3 regions of the Telluria sp. RB2R28 genome follow, and region 1 is predicted to be linked to each of the others. Evidence: riboswitches for the same ligand, from Rfam matches in the RefSeq annotation. Region 1 holds a riboswitch; each other region holds the start of a gene.
What was found. Region 1 has a riboswitch for cobalamin ahead of AC56LV_RS15280 (cobaltochelatase subunit CobN). Riboswitches for the same ligand answer to the same signal wherever they lie in the genome.
Positions count from the first base shown of each region.

Region 1 (4,128 bases):
AGGCGGCCCAGCATGCCGTCCATCATCTCTCCCTGCACGCGCGGTGGCAAAGTCGCGAACCAGCGCGCGTAGTCGGGGGCGCTGACGCTGTTGACGGTGGCGCTCATTTCGCGCAGCGCGGCGCGGTCTTCGGGCAGGTTCACGCCGTGCGCCATGATCATGTCGAGCAGCGCTTCGGGCGTGGCCGGCAGATCGCCGACCGTGTAGCCGGCCGCCTTGAGCGCATGCAGCATGTCGAACAGCGACGCCGGCACGTTCAGGTTGTCGGCCCCGATGTTCTGGCGGCCCGGCGGGTGGTTGTAATAGACCATCGCGACGCGCTTGTCGGCATTGCGCTTGGCACGCAGCGCCAGCCAGCGGCTCACGCGCGCCGTCAAGCGATCGACTTCGGCTGGCAGCAGCACCGGCGGGCGGTTCTCGATGCCGGTCAGGCGGTCGCGTTGCGACTGGCCCAGCGCCGCCACCACCATCGGCTGGCCGATGCCCTGCAGTTCGGGCAGCGCGACGCGGTACTGGACCGAATCCGGCGGCAGGCCATCGGGCGAGAGCTGCCACCCGATCGCGGTGCGGTCCGACAGGCGGATCGCCTTGAACACGGGGATATCGAGGCGTTTGAAGGCTTCGCTGACGACTTCGCGGCCTTCGGCGGCGCCGACGACGAAGTCCTGCAGCACCACCAGCGCCGCGGGCTTCGCCGGCGCGATCAGCTCGGGCAGGCGCACCAGCGCTTCGCGCGAAGCGCCGCCCCAGCGCGTGAGCAGCTGGACGCAGGCCTGCCCTTGTTCTTCGATGCGGCGGCACAGCGCGGCCGGCACCATGCCATCCATGTTCGCCAGGTCGAGCACGACGACGGTCGGACGGTCCTTCAGACCCAGCTTGGCGGCGTTGCCCCAGGCGGCGGCATCCTGCAGCTCGTTCTGGCCGACGCGCAGGCGCAGGGTCGGCTCGGGCAGCGGAGGGCCGAGCGCTGTCGATGGATGCAGCAGGTGGGCGATGAGGGCCGTGGTGTTGCCCACGCCGCCCGCTTGCCAGACGCGCCGCGCCGCGAGCCAGTGGCGGGCGGCGGGATTCGCCTCTGCCGCCTGCAGCGCGGCGGGCGCCGGTGCTTCGGCTGCCAGTTCGCGCAGCAGCTCGGGGGCGAAGCCGGCCAGGCTGCCGTGCGCGGCGCGCGTCATCAGGTTCAGGCTTGCTTCGCCATTGAACGCCAGCACCGCGGTGCCTGGCTTCGCGTGGCGCGCCAGCGCATCCTTCATGCGGCGCGCCGGATCGCCAAACAGCGACACCGCCAGCACCGTGTCGGCGCTCGCGATCCACTGGCCCACCTCGCGTTCACTGGCGGCCATCAGCTGGGCCGGCGTGCGCAACTGAATCCGGTCGCGCGGGTGGCTGGCCAGGTGGCGGTGCGCGGCTTCGATCGCGCCCGGCGCGGCGCGCTCCGTGACCACGGCGAACATGGTGGCGGCGTGGCTGTGGGCACAGGCAAGCAGGGACGCGAGCAAAAGCACCAGCGCAGTACAGGCGCGGGGGAGCGAAGCAGTGTTCATGTGAACGTCGACCTTTCAGCTGCGCGCCATCAGCGCGCATGACAACGGGCAGACGTCTTCCTTCCACGCTGAACGTGACAGGCCATGCGCACGCATGCTGACGCGACCACAGTGGCAACACAGAAGGAACGACGAACTACCAACCGGCACGCCCACACCCCGGGACGTACGCAATGCATCGTGAAGGCCGGTCTTCTGGCTTGCCGTCATCCTTCCCGGGTCCTGCCTTCCCGTGCACGGGGCACAGTGGCGTTCGACGAGGGTCGTCAGGCATACAGCAGCGGGGGCTGCGCCGGACTGGCGTGCGATGGATTCGCACACGTCACCGGCTTCCCGTTTCACCTTCCTGCAGACGAGCAGGACGGCACCATTCACTTGATTGGGCGCGATTCTACAGCCAGGGTGCGCCACTGTCACCGCATTCTTTGGCCTCTAGCCTAGAATGGCGGTATCGTCCGGCCAGGCCGGCACCCACTACTTCTTCGCGACCGTTCACATGATCACACGACAAGACTGCCTGGCCCTCGACGCGGCCGACCCGCTGGCTCCCCAGCGCAATGCCTTTGCGCTGCCGGACGGCGTGATTTACCTCGATGGCAATTCGCTCGGCGCCCGCCCCCGCGCGGCCCTGCAACGCGCGCAGGACGTGATCGCCGCCGAATGGGGCAATGACCTGATCCGCAGCTGGAACACGGCCGGCTGGTACGACCTGCCGCAGCGCCTGGGCACCCTGATCGCGCCGCTGATCGGCGCCGCGGCCGATGAAGTGGTGGTCACCGATTCGACCTCGGTGAACCTGTTCAAGGCGCTGGCTGCGGCGCTCAAGATGCAGGCCGACGCACCGGCGCACGCGGCCCGCCGCATCATCCTCACCGAGCGCGACAACTTCCCGAGCGATATCTACATGGCCGAAGGCCTGATCGGCTGGCTCGAGCGCGGCTACGAGCTGCGCCTGCTCGACAGCTGGGCCGACCTGCCGGCCGCTCTCGAAGGCGACGCCGGCGCCCAGGTAGCGGTGGTGATGCTCACGCACGTGAACTACCGAACCGGCCGCATGCTCGACATGAAAACGATCACGGCGCAGATCCACGCCGCTGGCGCGCTCGCGATCTGGGACCTGGCCCATTCGGCCGGCGCCGTCGAGGTCGACCTGAATGGCGCGCAGGCCGACTTCGCGGTGGGCTGCACCTACAAATTCCTCAACGGCGGGCCGGGCGCGCCCGCCTTCATCTGGGTGCCGCAGCGCCACCACGCGCAGTTCACGCAGCCGCTCACCGGCTGGTGGGCACACCGCCAGCCGTTCGCGATGCAGCCGGCGTTCGCGCCGGTGGCCGGCATCAAGCGCGCGATGTGTGGCACGCAACCGGTGGTGGCGCTGGCGCTGATCGAATGCGGACTGGCCGTGTTTCAGGACGTGACGATGGCGGCGCTGCGCAAGAAGTCTCTCGCCTTGTCAGACCTGTTCCTGACGCTGCTCGAACAGGAATGCGCCGCGCACCCGCTGGAGCTGATCACGCCGCGCAATCATGCGGACCGTGGCAGCCAGGTGAGCGTCACGCATCCGCATGGCTACGCGGTGATGCAGGCCCTGATCGCGCGCGGCGTGATCGGCGACTACCGCGAGCCGCAGGTGATGCGCTTTGGCTTCACGCCGCTGTACACGGGGTATGACGATGTGTGGCAGGCAGTGATGGTACTCAAGGATATTCTGGACCGCAGCGACTATCAGGTCGATGCCAAGCGTACTGCGGTGACCTGAGCGATTTTCGAGCGATTCTCAAGAGAGGACACGATGCCCTGCCCTGTTGACCCTGATTCGTCCGCCAGTAATGCCGATGTGAGTGGCTGCCCTGTCGCGCAGCCCGGCTACCACGGCGCCAAGCTCGATTTCAGCAAGGACATGAGCTACGGCGACTACCTGTCGCTCGACACGATCCTCAACGCCCAGCACCCGCTGTCGCCCGAGCACAACGAGCTGCTGTTCATCGTCCAGCACCAGACCAGCGAACTGTGGATGAAGCTGATGCTGCACGAGCTTCACGGCGCGCGCGACAACATCGCGCGGGGCCAGCTGCCGGCGGCGATGAAGATGCTGGCGCGCGTGGCCGCAATCATGAACCAGCTCGTGCATGCATGGGATGTGCTGGCGACGATGACGCCGCCCGAGTACACGGCGATCCGCCCGTACCTGGGCGCGTCGTCGGGGTTCCAGTCGCACCAGTATCGCGAGATCGAATTCATCCTGGGGAACAAGAACGTCACGCATTTGCAGGTGCATCAGCACAAGCCTGACGCGCATGCGGCGCTGCAGGGCGTGCTCGATAAACCGTCGCTGTATGACGAAGCGATCATGGTGATGGCGCGCAGTGGATTGGCCGTGGATGCGGCGCGGCTTGCCGGGCCGTGGCATCAGGCGACGCGGTCGGATCCGTCGGTGAAGGCGGCGTGGATGGTGGTGTATCGCGACACTGACCAATACTGGCCGCTGTATGAGCTGGGCGAGAAGCTGGTCGATATCGAGACGGCGTTTCGCTTGTGGCGCTTCCGGCATGTGACGACGGTGCAGCGCGTGATCGGGTTCAAG
Region 1 is NZ_JCASIK010000003.1:666,987-671,114, reverse strand. It holds gene AC56LV_RS15280 (cobaltochelatase subunit CobN) at 1-1,544, opposite strand, end outside; cobalamin riboswitch at 1,713-1,931, opposite strand; gene kynU (kynureninase) at 2,041-3,303, shown strand; gene kynA (tryptophan 2,3-dioxygenase) at 3,337-4,128, shown strand, end outside.

Region 2 (4,128 bases), on a different contig from region 1:
CCGGCGTGAATCACGACTTCGGCGTGCGCGCTGGTCTGCTCGACCGTAAAGTCGCCAACGGCACGAACAACTTCGCCATCGCACCGGCGATGTCGGCGCAGGACTGCGCCACCGCCCTCGAACATGGCATGGCCCTGGCGCGCGACCTGCCCGGCAATGTCGTGGGCTTCGGCGAAATGGGCATCGGGAACACGACCGCCGCGGCAGCCCTGATGCACAAGCTGACCGGCCAGCCGGCGGCTGCCTGCGTCGGCGCCGGCACCGGCCTGACGCCTGATGGCATCAGCCATAAAGAACGCGTGGTTGCTGCTGCCGTCGCGCATCACGCCAGCGTGCGCGAACCGCTCGACGTCCTCGCCACCTTCGGCGGCTTCGAAATCGCGATGATGGCCGGCGCCATGCTGCAGGCAGCCAGCCTGCGCAAGGTGCTGCTGATCGACGGCTTCATTGTCACCAGCGCGCTGCTGGTCGCCGCGCGCCTGCAACCGGCGATCCTCGACTACTGCGTGTTCGCGCACTGCTCGGGCGAGCATGGCCACGCCCTGCTGCTCGATCAGCTCGGGGCCAGCCCGCTGCTCGACCTGGGCCTGCGCCTGGGTGAAGGCACCGGCAGCGCACTCGCTCTGCCCTTGCTGCACGCGGCGGCCAACTTCCTGAGCGAGATGGCGACCTTCGCATCGGCCCAGGTCTCGGGACAACTCGGCGAGCACGCGGGATGATCCATCAACTGCGCCTGTTCTTCATTGCGCTGCAGTTTTTCACGCGGATCCCGATCCCGCACTGGGTCGGCTTCGAGCCGGCCTGGCTCAATCACGCGTCGCGCTACTTCCCGCTGGTCGGCGTCGTGGTGGGCGCGATCGGCGCGGCCGTCTACGTCATCGCCGCGCACTGGCTGCCAGCGCCAGTGGCCGCCGTCCTTTCCACGGCCGCGACGATCTACCTCACCGGCGCTTTCCACGAAGACGGCTTTGCCGATACCTGCGATGGTCTGGGCGGCGGCATGACGAAGGAGCGCGCTCTCGAGATCATGAAGGATTCGCGCGTCGGTGCGTATGGCGCGATCGGTATCGTCTGCATGCTGGGCGCGAAGCTGGCCGCACTCGCCACGCTGCCGCCCTTGACTGCTGTCGGCGCCCTGCTGCTGGCCCACCCGCTTTCGCGCCTGGCCGCCACGTCCCTGATCTGGCAGATGGAATATGCTCGCGCGGAAGGCAAGGCCAAGCCGCTGGCCGTGCGCATGAGCAGCAACGAATTCGGGATCGCAACGCTCACGGTGCTGATGCCAGCGATCGTGCTGCTCGCCGTCGGCCTGCTCGACCTGGCGGCGATTGGCGCGGCGCTGTTCGCGGCCTTGCTGGCCACGCGCTGGCTAGCCCGCACATTCACGCGCCGGCTGCAGGGCTATACGGGCGACTGCCTGGGCGCCGTGCAGCAGTTGGCCGAAGTCGCCATCTATATCGCGGTACTGGCCACGCTCGGGCGCGGCGCGCTGGCCTGATGCGCCTGTACCTCGTACGCCACCCGAAACCGGGCGTGCCGGCCGGGCACTGCTACGGCCGCACCGACCTGCCAGCGCAAGCAACAGACACCGCACGCGTGCTGGCGGCGCTGACCAATCAAGGCCTGCCCGGCACCATGCCGGTCTACGCCAGCCCTTTGCAACGCAGCGCCGTATTGGCGCAGCAGCTGTCAACCGCGCCCACGTTCGACGCACGCCTGGCCGAGATGGACTTTGGCGCCTGGGAGCTGCGCCACTGGGACACTATCGCCCGGGACGAGATCGATGCCTGGAACGCCGACCTGCTCCACTACCGCCCCGGCGGCGGCGAAAACGTCCTGCAGGTGGCCGTGCGCGTGGCCGCGTTTCGGGCCGACATCCAGCGCGCAGGGTGCGCCGCAGCACTCGTGATCTGCCACGCCGGCACCATGCGCCTGCTGCACGCCATGTCCGGCGGCGGTACATTGGAGGATGCTGCGCTGCGTGCGGCATCGACACCACACCAGATCGGCTATGGCGAAGTCATGGTGCTGGAAATATGACAATGCCCGGTTCAACCACCTTATAATGAGCGCGTTTTGGTGCTCGCACCTGCGTTCGCAGGCGCAGTTAAACGGGAAACACGAAGCCCTTCACAGGGCCAACGCGTGCTGCCCCCGCAACGGTAAGCAAGTGCTGCAGCCTTTCATCGGGCCCTGCGGCAAACCGCCCCCTCATACCACTGTGCTTTTCTGAGCATGGGAAGGTCGGACGGCCATACTTGTCAGCCCGGATACCGGCCAAAAGGTGGATACGCGCACAGCGCGATCCTTTGAATCCAGCCCACGGGGACGTCGGCGGGATGCCTTTGATAAGAACCACTCATGAATTTTCCAGTAAGCCGGCAAGCGGCCGCCGTGTCGCTCGCACTCGCCCTCATCTCGTCCACCGCCATCGCCGAAGTCGCTGACACCGTCGTCGTCACCGCCACCCGCACGCCGCAACCCGCTGCAGACCTGATCGCCGACACCACCGTCATCAACGCCGAAGAAATCGCGCGCTCGGGCGCCGGCTCGGTGGCCGACATCCTGCAGCGCCAGCGCGGCATCGAGATCGCCCGCAACGGCCCGGCCGGCACGGCCACCAGCGTCTACGTGCGCGGCGCGAACGCCAACCAGATCGTCGTGCTGCTCGACGGCGTGCGCATCGCCTCCGGCACTACCGGCACTGCCAGCTGGAATGCCATCCCGCTGGGCGCCATCGACCGCATCGAAATCGTCTACGGGCCACTGAGCACGTTGTACGGCGCCGACGCCATCGGCGGCGTGATCCAGATATTCACCCGCAAGGGCGAAGGCGCACCTGTCGTCACCGCTTCGCTCGGCGCCGGCAGCAACGCGACGCTGCAGGGCGATGCAGGCATCTTCGGCAGCAGCGGTGGCCCGAATGCCATCAGCTATGCCTTCGGCGCCGGCTACGAAGAGTCGGATGGCTTCTCGTCCACGCGGCCGGGTGCGTCGGGCTACAACGCCGACGAAGACGGCTATCGTCGCCGCAACGCCAATGGTCGTGTGTCGATGGCGCTCGCGCCGGGTCACGAGATCGGCGCCCAGTTCCTGGCCAGCCGCACGTACAGCCAGTACGATGCCAGTGGTTCCGGCAGCTACGATGTGCACAGCGACACGGACCTCAATACCGCCGCCGTCTTCATGACCAACCAGATCCTGCCGAACTGGCGTAGCACCGTGCAGTACGCGCGTTCGGAAGACAAGTCGGGCAGCTTCAGCAACGCCACGGCCAGCGGCGCCAGCCAGGCCGACACCGAGCAGAACGAATTCTCTTGGCAGAACAACGTCGCCATTGGCCAGGACACGCTGCAGCTGCTGTTCAACCACCGCAAAGAAGAGGTCGCGTCGATGCGCAAGACGCGCATCACCAATTCATATGCAGCGGCGTATTCGGCCAAGCGCGCCAATCATCTGTTCGATGTCAGCGCGCGCCAGGACCGCTCGGTCTACGGCAGCCAGAATACCGGCGCCGCCGGCTACGGCTACGAGTTCGGCAACGGTCTGCGCGCCACCGCCAGCATCGGCACGAGCTTCCGCGCCCCGACTTTCAATGAGTTGTACTTCCCGAACTACGGCCTGGAGACGAACAAGCCGGAAAAAGGCCGCAACCGTGAAGTGGGCCTGCGCTACGACGGCAACGGCTACAACCTCGACGCCACGTACTTCCACAATCGCCTGACCGACATGATCGTATCCAGCACGCCATGCCCGGACGGTATCAACCGCAGCTGCGCCTACAACGTCAACGAAGCCACGCTCGAAGGCTTCTCGCTGGCCGGCAGCACGCGCCTGATGGACGTGAACCTGCGCGCCAGCCTCGATTGGCAGGATCCGCGTGACGACACCACCGGCCGCCAGCTGGCGCGCCGCGCGAAGAAGCACGCCAACTTCGCGGCCGACTACGTGATGGGCCAGTTAAAGAGCGGCGCCGAGCTGACCGTGTCGGGTGACCGTTTCGACAACGCGCCCAATACCAGCCGCCTGGGTGGCTACGGCTTGCTGAACCTGTACACCACGTATCAGTTCACGCCCGACTGGTCCTTGCTGCTGCGCGTGAACAACGTCACGGACAAGAACTACGAA
Region 2 is NZ_JCASIK010000012.1:13,457-17,584, reverse strand. It holds gene cobT (nicotinate-nucleotide--dimethylbenzimidazole phosphoribosyltransferase) at 1-719, shown strand, start outside; gene AC56LV_RS24320 (adenosylcobinamide-GDP ribazoletransferase) at 716-1,498, shown strand; gene AC56LV_RS24315 (histidine phosphatase family protein) at 1,498-2,040, shown strand; cobalamin riboswitch at 2,061-2,296, shown strand; gene AC56LV_RS24310 (TonB-dependent receptor domain-containing protein) at 2,362-4,128, shown strand, end outside.
Region 2: linked by a shared signal. The riboswitch ahead of AC56LV_RS24310 (TonB-dependent receptor domain-containing protein) and the one ahead of AC56LV_RS15280 (cobaltochelatase subunit CobN) in region 1 are both predicted to bind cobalamin.

Region 3 (4,128 bases), on a different contig from region 1:
TTATTGCATTTGCTTACCGCTGAAACATGCATGCAAATACATCAGCCGTCCGCGCCCGGCAGAACATGGATCAGAAGTCGTAGCGCAGCGACACCTTCAGCTGGCGGCCATCGCTCGGGTAAATCCCGGCGCGGCAGCTGAACGCATAGCTGTAGTGCTGACGATCAAGCAGGTTCAGGCCCGACACCGACGCTTCCCATGGGCCAAAGCGGCGCGCATAGCGGGCGTCGACCGTGGTGTACGACGGCAGGCGGGCGTCGCAGCTGTTGGCAAAGTCGTCGCCGAAACGCTGGCTGGCCACCCACTGCGCGCCGACATCGGCGGTCTGGCCATTGCCTGGAGTCCAGGCCAGGCGCGTCGTCACGACGTGCTTGGGCACCAGCACCATCTCGCGGCCGGCGTTCGGACCATCGCGGAACTCGGATTGCACGTATTGCCAGGCACCCGTCAGGCGTAGGTTGTTCGCCAGCAGCGCCTGCCCTTCGACTTCGACACCCTGGCGCCGGGTGGGATCAAGGTTGGTGTTGATGCCAAAGCCGCCCGCCAGCGTCGGGTCGAAGAAGATTTCGTTCGTCAGGCGGTGCCGGAATACGCGAGCCGTGGCCTTGCGCGCATCGTTGCCGAAGGCGACGCCGAGCTCCAGGTCGCGCGAGGTTTGCGGTGCCAGCACATCCGTTGTGGCGCGGTACGAGTTTTCGTCGATATTGGCGATGCGGTAGCTGCGGCCGGCCTTGGCGAACATGGTCACTTCACGCGCGACGTCGACGCTGCCTTCGACCGTGAACGCATTGACCGACTGCCCGGTGTCTTCCGGGGCGGTGAAAGCGAGCGGGTCGGCGTAGTCCTTGTCGAAACGTTCATGGCGCGCGCCGACGGCCAGGCGCGCATTGTGCGGCGCGTTCCAGGTCAGTTCGTCGCGCACATAGATCGCCTTGGAATCCTGTTTCGCGTCGCCGGCCGAGAAGCTCGACGTCACTTGGCGATCCCAGCGGGTCAGGTCGATGCCGGTGACGAATTCATTGCGCTTGTCGCCAAGCGTGGCGGTGTGGCGCAGACGTGGCGAGAACTGGGTCTGCTCGGACTGGTAGCGCGAGGCCGATGGGAAGCCCGAGAACACATACGTCGAGCCAACATCGCGCTCGCGGTGCGACAGCTCGGCCGCCAGTTCGATGGCGCCAATGCGATGTTCGACGAAGGCGCTGACACGGTCGGTGTCGAGGGAGCCGAAGTCATCCGGCGTATTGCTCTGGGTCGGGATCGACTGGAACTGCGCGTCGGTCAGCGAACCCGGCAGGCGCGAGTTCGAGCGCGAGCTCTCGAAACGCAGGCCAGCGCGACCATTCGCGGCGTACGCATATTGCACGCCGCCGCTGAAGCTCGTCTGCTCGTACTTGTTATTGTCGCGGTAGTTGTCGGTGCGGCGGTCGGCCACGGCGGCGTCGAACGACCACGGGCCGGCGCCATGCGCGATCGAGGCGCGCAGGTCGAGCGCGTCGAAGCGTCCACCTTCCACGAACAGGGTGCCGCGCGTGCCGCTGCCTTGCGGACGGCGGGTGAAGATCTGGATCACGCCGCCGGTGGCGCCGTCGCCGTACAGCACGCTGCTGCCGCCACGGGTGATTTCGATGCGCTCGACCGTGTCGACCGGGATGCTCGAGAGCACCGTGCTGGCCAGCTCATTTTCATTCAGGCGCACGCCGTCGACCATCACCACCACGTTCTGCGCGCTGTTGGTGCCAAAACCCCGCAGGTCCAGGCTGAAGTCGGGCGAGCCGTCCAGGCTCTGGCGGCCGAAGACGCCGCCGATCTTGCGAATGGCGGCATTGACGTCGGCCACGCCGGCGCTGCGGATCTGCTCGGCGGTGATCACGGTGGCGCCGATTGGCGTGGCGGTGGCCGGGAAGCGGGACGCGGTGACGACGACCGGCGCCAGCGTTTCCTGCGCGGTGGCGAGGGTGGCGAAGGTGGACACGGCGAAGGCGCACGCCACGGCGAGGGGCGCGCGGCGCGCGGGAGCTGCAAAAGTCATGATGAATGTGTTCTCGGTAAAGGGCGCCCCGCTGCGTCCCCGCAGCCTGGCGTCGAAGGAAGCGCCTTGCGCTTCCACCTGTCCTGGCCGGTATCCGGGCTGGCAAGCGGACGCCCTCACCTTCCTGTCGTGCGGACAGTGGTTATCGAGATTGTCTGCCGCGGCGCAGGATGTGCGGACGCGGCGCTTGTTGACCGTTGCGGGGGCAGCACACTTCCAGGACGGCGCGCGGCGCAGCCCTGTCGTGTTTCCCGTTTAACTTCGCGCGCTGGAATGCGCGCGAGAGCACCAAAACGGCGCGATTATACCGTGTCGGCACGCGCCCTGTCGGGTCAGCTGCCGCGCTTGCCGCGCGACTGCTCTTCGAGCTTGGCAGCGAGCTTCTCGGCGGCCAGGCGGGCTTTCTCGGCCACTTCGGCCGCGTGCAGGGCCAGGCTGGCCGCGCGCGAATCCGGCGTTTCCAGGCTGATGCGGCCCAGGGCGCCCTGGCGGTAATCCTGCAGCAGCGAGTGCGCTGCCTTTTCGTAGTCGTACTCGCCGCCGCGCACACGGAAGCCCCGGCGCATCGCGACGCCTTCGATGACGCCCACACCATCCATGCCCTCGGTTTTCAGGCCATAGCGCGCGGTGAGCAGGTGCGGGTAGCGCTGCAGCAGCAGTTCGCCCAGGTATTCGGCCACTTCTTCTTCGACCAGCGCGTTGGTGCCAATGGCGTGGCTGGCTGCCAGCATCAGGCCGTCGGTGGCCATGGCGATCTTTGGCCACAGCATGCCGGGCGTGTCGACCAGGACCACGTTCTTGTTCAGGTACAGGCGCTGCTGGACCTTGGTCACGGCCGGCTCGTCGCCCACCTTGGCCACGCGTTTTTTCAGTAGCGCGTTCATCAACGTCGACTTGCCGACGTTGGGGATGCCCATGATCATGATGCGCAGCGGCTTCGTTGGCACGCCGCGGTGCGGCGCCAGCGACAGGGCCAGATCGGGGATGCGGGCGACGTCGGCCGGCTTCTTGGTCGTCATCGGGTAGGCCGTGACGCCGTCCTGCGCATCGTAATAGGCTTTCCAGGCAGCGGTGGCGACCGGATCGGCGAGGTCGATCTTGTTCAGGATCTTGAGACTGGGACGCTGGCGGAACTTGCGCAGCTGGTCCACCAGTGGGTTGCAGCTCGCCTCGGGCAGGCGTGCATCGAGGACTTCGATCACCAGATCGATGTTCTCCATCTGCTCGGCCGCTTCCTTCTTGGCCGCGTTCATGTGGCCCGGGAACCATTGTATCGACATGCTGTTGCTTTCTTTATCTTTCGTTCAGGGTGCTATTTTACGCTGGTGGCGCACGCGAGCGTGGTGAACCCGCCACACCCGGTCTTTCTCTTGCGCATGACGTTGAGCCGTTGCAACACTGTTGACATATTCGGCGTGCACACTGGCCCTTGGCCACGCACGGTGGCGGGCCGCCAGCGGAGACGACATATGCGCGCACGGGACAGACTGAAACGATCGATGGCACGCTGGTATGGCGTGGGCTTGCTGTGCTGCGCCATCGCGGTGTCCGCGCTGGTGGAGTTGCCGCTGGTGCCCTACTGAACCAGCCCCGGCCCGCTGCACGCAAGAGGCGGCAAGGTGGCCGCCGGATCGAACGCCGCCAAGCGCTCGCGCGCCGCCGCGCGGTCTTTCGCATACTCGGCCAGGTAGCGGCTGCGTTCCTCGCTCTGCCATTCGCTATTGGGCACACCCGATAGCGACAGCGTGCGGCTGACCAGCACGGGTCCCTCGCGGCGCGCTAGGAGCAGCCGGTCCGGGTCGGCATTCTCGCGCAACAAATAACCTTCGACATCGCGCAGCACCAGTGGCAACGCCGGCCCAGGATCGGTGTCGTGCAGCAGCTTGCCATGCACGCGCAACGCTACCGACTGCGTGCCCTGCCCCAATAGTTCGTTGAAGCTCGCCAGCGCGAACGGGCGGCCCAGCGCATCGTCGATGCGGCCACTGACCACGTAGCGGCCAGCCAGGCGCACATCGAGCGGCAGCATGAACTCGAGCGCGTCCGCGCCGATCGCTTCACGCGGCGCGCCCGCCCACACGGCAGGCAACTCGGGCGAA
Region 3 is NZ_JCASIK010000001.1:191,632-195,759, reverse strand. It holds gene AC56LV_RS00855 (TonB-dependent receptor) at 71-2,029, opposite strand; cobalamin riboswitch at 2,098-2,336, opposite strand; gene ylqF (ribosome biogenesis GTPase YlqF) at 2,362-3,309, opposite strand; gene AC56LV_RS00845 (hypothetical protein) at 3,606-4,128, opposite strand, start outside.
Region 3: linked by a shared signal. The riboswitch ahead of AC56LV_RS00855 (TonB-dependent receptor) and the one ahead of AC56LV_RS15280 (cobaltochelatase subunit CobN) in region 1 are both predicted to bind cobalamin.